Regions from separate parts of the Bradyrhizobium sp. NBAIM18 genome, predicted to be linked through region 2. Evidence: riboswitches for the same ligand, from Rfam matches in the RefSeq annotation. Region 2 holds a riboswitch; each other region holds the start of a gene.
What was found. A riboswitch is a leader RNA that binds a small molecule or an ion and turns the genes downstream of it on or off. The one in region 2 is predicted to bind cobalamin.
Positions count from the first base shown of each region.

Region 1: another riboswitch for cobalamin. It lies ahead of I6F17_RS31040 (TonB-dependent receptor); the one in region 2 lies ahead of metE (5-methyltetrahydropteroyltriglutamate--homocysteine S-methyltransferase).
Region 3: another riboswitch for cobalamin. It lies ahead of I6F17_RS31020 (energy-coupling factor ABC transporter permease); the one in region 2 lies ahead of metE (5-methyltetrahydropteroyltriglutamate--homocysteine S-methyltransferase).

Region 1 is NZ_JADYVO010000021.1:34,385-36,642, reverse strand. It holds gene I6F17_RS31040 (TonB-dependent receptor) at 1-1,231, opposite strand, end outside; cobalamin riboswitch at 1,346-1,548, opposite strand; gene I6F17_RS31035 (histidine phosphatase family protein) at 1,621-2,193, shown strand; gene cobT (nicotinate-nucleotide--dimethylbenzimidazole phosphoribosyltransferase) at 2,186-2,258, opposite strand, start outside.
Region 2 is NZ_JADYVO010000003.1:348,368-350,625, forward strand. It holds gene metE (5-methyltetrahydropteroyltriglutamate--homocysteine S-methyltransferase) at 1-1,330, opposite strand, end outside; cobalamin riboswitch at 1,431-1,635, opposite strand.
Region 3 is NZ_JADYVO010000021.1:30,699-32,956, reverse strand. It holds gene cobF (precorrin-6A synthase (deacetylating)) at 1-307, opposite strand, end outside; gene I6F17_RS31020 (energy-coupling factor ABC transporter permease) at 353-1,030, opposite strand; cobalamin riboswitch at 1,067-1,286, opposite strand; gene cobA (uroporphyrinogen-III C-methyltransferase) at 1,332-2,063, opposite strand; gene I6F17_RS31010 (cobyrinate a,c-diamide synthase) at 2,060-2,258, opposite strand, start outside.

The DNA.
Region 1 (2,258 bases), on a different contig from region 2:
AACGCTCGCGATCGACCAGGTTCGTGGTGGAATTGAACGCCTCGATCTCGTTATTGAACCAGGTCCGTTCCGCGCCATAGCCATAGGCCTGACTTTTCAGCGTGAGGTCAGGCGCGAGCTTCAGCTCGAAGCCGCCACGCAGCCACACTTCCTGCGCCACGTTGCGGTTATCGAGAACGTTGTAATTGGTGTTGAAGGTGCGGTCGTCGATGGTGACGGCACCGAGATTGGTTCCGTTGTAATTCGAGACGTAATTGCCGGAGACGATCCCCGTCGTCGCATGCGAACCGCTGAAGGTGATCGGCACCAGCGGCGCGCCCCAATAGGCCTTCGAGCGGTCTTCGCGATATTCGACCGCACCCCAGATCCTGAGGCTGTCGGAAACACGGTAGTTGAGCTGGCTGGACGTGCCGAACGTCTTGACATTGGTGTCATCGGCAAAGCCGTTGAGGGCGGAACGGCTGATGTCGAAGCGATAGTCCAGGCCCTGCACATTGGTGCTGCCGCCGGAGCCGTAATGGGCACGGAACGAATTCAGCGAGTCCCAGGAGAAATCGGCCTCGTTGCGGACAGCTCCGGTGTGGGGCTGCTTGGTGACGAAGTTGATGACACCGCCCGCGGCGCCCTCGCCCGAGATCAGCGAGGCCGGGCCCTTGAGGAATTCCACCGCCTCCAGATTGGCGGTATCCACGATCCGCGAGGTCATGTTCTGCGGACCCATCTTGATGCCGTTGTAGAGCGTGTTGATCTGGCTGTTGGTGAAGCCGCGCATCGAGAAGGCGGAAGGTTCGGCGGGGTTGTCGCCGGAGGTGACGCCGGCGGCGCCCTGCGCCACCTCGGACACGGTGCGATAGCCCTGCTCGCGCATGGTTTCGGCGGAGACAACTTCGACGGTCGCGGGAGTCTGCCGCACCGTCAGGCCGAGCCGCGAGGCGCTTTCGGCAACGGCGTTGGAGTTGAGCGGCGTCTGCACCGTCGAATCCGGCGTGACGGGTCTTGGCGCTGCGGATACAGCCGCAGGCCTGCGCGCTGCCGCGCGGCGCGCGCTCTGCGCCGTTCCTGCTGCCGGTTTGGCCGGCTTGCGGGCCTGGGCGGGCGACACCTCGATGGGCGGCAGCGGCTCTCGGGCCTGCTGCGCCAGAGCGGCAGGCGGAGCAAGAGCGGCGAAGGACGTGAACGCGGCGGAGGCAAGCAGGACGCGGCGCGGTCGTGCGATACGGATGGAAGACACAGGTCAAAACCTCGGTATGACGTCAGTGGCACGTCACAGCGAACGAGGTCTCACCTTTGGCCTTGCAGCCGTCCGATGAAGCCGAATGTCTGTACTCCCCGACCGACATCTTCGCGTGTGACCACGGCTGACGGCAGGTCTCCTGGCTCGCGGGTCGTGACCGCTTCGTCGCCTTCCCGGGACCGAGGACCCAGTGGCTCGTGACGAAGGATTCACCGCTTACAGTTGCGGGGGCAGCCGCGGCATTGGGGACATTTTCCCCGCACCGCATTCCCTTTTCATTCCCTCTCGGGAAAACCGTCATGAGCATCTAGGATTACCGCCAAGACAGAGTCAATGTGCCAGTTGCGGCGTTGTGGCAACAGCAACCAACTTCCTTGGAGATGAGCATGGAAGGCGAGACCTTCCTCTGGTTGATCAGGCATGCGGCCGTCGCGGGCGTGACCGGGACGATCCATGCGGCTGATGCGCGGGCCGACCTCGGCGATTACGCGGCATTGGCGGCCCTAAGGCGGCTGTTGCCCACGGATGTCGCCGGCTATGCCAGCCCGTCGCGGCGCACGGTCGAGACGGCGCGCGCCCTGGGACTCGAACCGGAGCTGATCAGCGAGTTTCGCGAGCAGGATTTCGGCGACTGGACCGGTCATCGGCATGACGAGCTCGCCGCGACCGGCGGCGAGGCCTACGCGCAGGTCTGGCGCGATCCGGCGCACGGACGGCCGCCGAACGGCGAGAGCTTTGCGGATCAGGTCGCCCGCGTCCGCCTGGGCCTGGCGCAGATTGGCGCAGGCTCCGCGGCGCTGGTCGTTCATTCCGGCACCATTCGTGCCACGCTCTGCATCGCGCTCGATCTCACACCGGACGCCGCGCTGCGCTTCGTGATAGATCCGCTGTCGCTGACCCGGATCGACCGGCTGGCGGGCGGTTGGCGCGTCGTCTGCGTGAATCAGCGAGTTAGCTAGGCCGATCCGGCACATTGGCCTGCGCGAACGTCGCCATGCCATTGTGAAGTGCGCACGCCGAGCGG
Region 2 (2,258 bases):
CAAAGCGCGCCCTTTGGATCTCGGAACGACGGGCAAATGGGCTTGCGCGCCTGCGCATCGTCTGGTCGATCGCCCTCATCCGGGTAGCGACATTGGCATCATGGATCTTCGGCGAAGTCCGGCGGGCAGTCGCAGCGCATTCCGAATCGGCAAGAGCGAGCCCAACATTTTGGTCGCCAGCGAGTGCTCGCGCCAGGATCGCAAGCTCACGCATCTTCTGAACAGAGAAAGCAAGCCAGCTCTTGACGTCGGACGTGAGCCCGGTCTCGAGTTCAACATCGACCGGCACGTGAAGCAGCGAGCAGGATGGAGCGAGCTGTACACGGTGCTTGCCGAGCTTCGCAATCGCGGGCTCCAGCCGCTGACGAAGGGACGACAAGTTCGACCGCCATACATTCCGGCCGTCGATGACCCCGAGCGACATGACGAGATCACTTCGGCCGACAGCGACGATCTTATCCAACAACTCTGGCGCTCGAACTAGATCAAAGTGCAGACCGGAAACCGGGAGGCTCAATGCGGTATCCAGATTGTCGCCTAGCTCGCCGAAATAGCTGGCAACCATGATCTTGATAGCCGGTCCCTCCTTTGCGAACCGGTTATAGGCATGTAGCAATGATTTTCGCACCGCTTCGTCCAGATCAAGGACCAGGCAGGGCTCGTCAAACTGAACCCAACTTGCCCCTCGTTCGGCCAATTCATGCAGAACGTCGATATAGACCGGTATCAAATCATCCAGTAGGGAGAGGGGCTGGAACGCGCTATCGGCACTCTTACCGAGCTTTAGGAATGTGACGGGCCCGATCATGACAGGGCGGGTTTGAAAGCCTAGAGCCTTTGCTTCCACATACTCTTCAATTGGTTTGCGAGAGCAAAGTCTGAACCCCTGTCCCTTGTAAAACTCGGGAACCATGTAGTGGTAGTTGGTATCAAACCACTTAGTCATTTCCTGCGCGGGTGCGCCAGACCCCCGCGGGCCCAGACCGCAACTCGCATCCTGATCGTCGCATTGTGATCCGCGAGCCATGGCGAAGTACGTCTTGAGGGAAACGGATTCTCCTTTCGAGGCGTAGATCTCCGGGATAGCGCCAACCATGACACTTGTATCGAGCACCTGATCATACAGCGAGAAGTCATTCGACGGAATGACCGTGACGCCGAGAGACTTCTGACGAGCCCAGTTCGCTGCGCGCAGGCCGGATGCGTCCTCGAGCAATTGCTGTTCGCTGATCTTTCCGGCCCAGTAGCTTTCAAGAGCGAATTTGAGCTCACGCCTTGGACCGATGCGTGGCGTACCGAGCGTAGCAACCGGAAGAGAGAGAAGAGACATAGTGTTAACCCCTGTTGGGGACAGAGGCCATGGCGGACGCAGGCAGAGGAAGTCGCGCGCGCGACGGCTGCTTGGCGCACCACCGAGACACCCCGCCCGTGGACCAATCTATCGTCGGGGCAGGTCTCCTGGCTCGCTGGCTCATCGCTGCTGTCCGGCCTTCCCAAAGCCGTGCGGGCTTCAGTGACATCGTTGGACAGTAGCTCGCCGCTCACAGTTGCGGGGGCAGCGCCGGCATTTGGACCGGCTTCCCTCTTAGCTCCGGATCAAGTGGGATTCGGAGAACCTCGACGAGCTTGGATTATCGGCAGGAGGACTCTTCCGTCAACCTCTCAGATTATGTGCCACGCTAATCTGCGACATCTACTAGGCGAATGACCGTCCATCTCTATGATTCTCTAAACAGAGCTATCGCAATCAGAGATGTCCTTGTCGGATGTCGGAGTGCGACTCGGAGCTGCCTTGAGGCGACGCCGCCCGCCCCATCAATGAAAGGGACAAAACCAGCCCGCGTAGCGGCGATTACCGCCGTTTCGAGCAGAATGCATTCGATGCGGCTTCCGATTTCCAGCGGTTCGCCCAGCACATTCGCTGGCCAGCTATTTTCTCGACTAGAGGATCCCCATTGAACACGTCAAGGCAGGAGGCGCAATCTAGCAACATACGCGGCGAGCAGGTTGATTTTCGTGCCAGCCAGACTTCTCGGCTCGTATCGCCAGCCATCATGTAGGCCGAACGCCGACGGCAACTTTAGCGAACCACCCGGTTCAATGACGGCAAACACACCGTCGAATCTCATCAGGCACTTGGCATCGAGGCGTTCACCTCTTCCGCAAACTATCTGTGCGGGACAAGGATGCACAAACTACGGCCGATACACTGAATGGAAACATCGAAACGTGCGCAGGTCGGAAAGTCGACAATAGGG
Region 3 (2,258 bases), on a different contig from region 2:
CATCTTCGAGATGCCCAGCGATCGTCTGCGACCAAATCGCGGCCACCGCATCGTGCCAATCGTCGACGCCCTTGCGGTAGTCCGCCTCGGTCGCATCGCGCACGGGAAGATCGAATTCGGCGATGCGCGTCGTTTTGTTGGTGAGCACACCGGCGCAGATCGTTCGCCTGAGATCGGCGAGATCGGATTTCGCAGTCCCCTTGCGCGGGATCAGGATGAGATCGGCGGCGTTGATGGCGTCAACGGCGGCGCGCGTGAGCTGCGCGGGATCGCCGCAACCGATGCCGATCAGGGAGAGCGTTAGCATCGCGAGCGCGATGGGCGGCCACACCGGCCGCCCATCGCTGATCTCTTACGCCGCGTTGTGCAGGCGCGGGGTGACGAGGCCGGGCGCGGTGACGCCGCGCAGCGACTTCGCCAGCGCCAGCACCGCGAGATCGGCGAGCGGTTCGATCACGATCACCAGCGCATAAGCGGCAGCGAACGTCCCGACGCTGGCGAGGTTGCTGATCGCAAAGCCGGAGCCATAGAGCGCCCAGAACGCCACCCATGCGATCACGCCGGCCTGGTAGGTCGTCGAAAGCGCCAGCGCCTGACCGTATTTCAAATCGACATAGGCGGTGTTGCGAGGGATGATCCGCGTGGCGATCGCCTGGATCGCGAACAGCGGCACCAGCAGCGTGGTGACGTTCATGCCGTATTGCGGCAGATCGACTGGCTCCAGCAGCACGCCCTGAAGCAGCAGGCCAAATGCAAGGCCGAAGGCGGCGGGCGCAGCACCAAAGAGCAGGAACAAGGTCGAGCCGAGGATGAAGTGCACCTCTGATACCCCAACCGGAAAGTGCGGCAGGATCTCGAAGAAGACGAAGACGAGAGCGGTGGTGGCCAGTGTCCGCGCCGCGAACGAGCCGGCGCCCTGCTCGCGCACGGTCTCGACCGCGAGCTTCAAGGCAACGCCGCCTGCGGCGATGCCGGTTGCGTAACTCAACACGAGCTTGGCGCCCGTCACGATCCCGGGTTCGATATGCATGGCTCAATTCCTTTCCGCCGTCACACCCGACGGCCTTGGCCTCAATACGTGCACGGCCGGTCTCCTGGCTCGCGGTTCACTGGGTTCTCCGGCCTTCCCGGACCTTGCGGTCCAGTGGCGGTTCGGAGGCCCTCACCGCTTACAGTCGCGGGGGCGGCTGGGGTTTTGGGCGCCGCAACTGGGTCCGCCCATCCCCATTCCCGATTATGCTCCGGCGCTTTGCGCCGCGTCGAGCACCATGCCGCTCTTGTGTGCCCCTTTCGTATCGCGGGCGTCAAGGGGCGAACCGCTGCCGGAGCCGTCATGCCGGATATTCTCCCGCCAGCGCGCCGAACAGGATGACGGCCGCAGTGGAAGCGGCGCCGCCGCGCCCAAGCTGTTCGGCGAGCTCGGCAATCGTGGTGCGGACCAGCCGTTCGTCGGGACGCCCGAGAGATTCGGCGAACAGCGCCGGAGTGCTGGGAGCGAGGCCGTGCGCGATCAATTTTGCGGCAAGCGCCGGAAAGGTGCGCCGGCCCATATAGACCACGGTCGTGGCCTCGGGATCGGCCAGTGCCGCCCAATTCAGATTGGGCGGCAGCTCGCCCGTGACGTCAGCGCCGGTGATGAACTGCACCCGGCGGGAGGTATACCGGCGGGTCAGGGGAATGCCGGCCTGGGCGGCGGCGACACAGGCGGAGGTGACGCCGGGAACGATCTCGTAGCCGATGCCGGCCTCGCGCAGCGTCTCGATCTCCTCCTCCAGCCGGCCGAAAATGCCGGCATCGCCGGACTTGAGCCGCACCACGCGCGCGCCGGTTGCGGCATAGTCGACCAGGAGACGGTTGACGTGGTGCTGCTTGGTCGAAGGACGCCCGGCCCGCTTTCCCACCGCGACGAGATTGGCGCCGGGCCGTGCGAGATCGAGGATCGCGCCGGAGGCAAGATCGTCATAAAGCACGACGTCGGCCTCGCGCAGCCGCGTGGCGCCCTTCACCGTGAGGAGCTCGGGATCGCCCGGACCGGCGGAAACGAAAGAGACAAAACCGCTCACCGGTCCTCCGCGATCAGATGGAAGAACGTGCCGGTGGCATGGCCACGGCGCGAGCCGGTTTCGGCAATGACCGCGCCGGTGGCATCGTGCACGACCGCGAGCGGCGTATCGCGCTGGGCGAGGATGGTCGAATAGTGGAACTCGTGGCCGCGCAGGCGCGCGCCAGGCTGATGCCCCGGCATCGGCGCAGCCAGT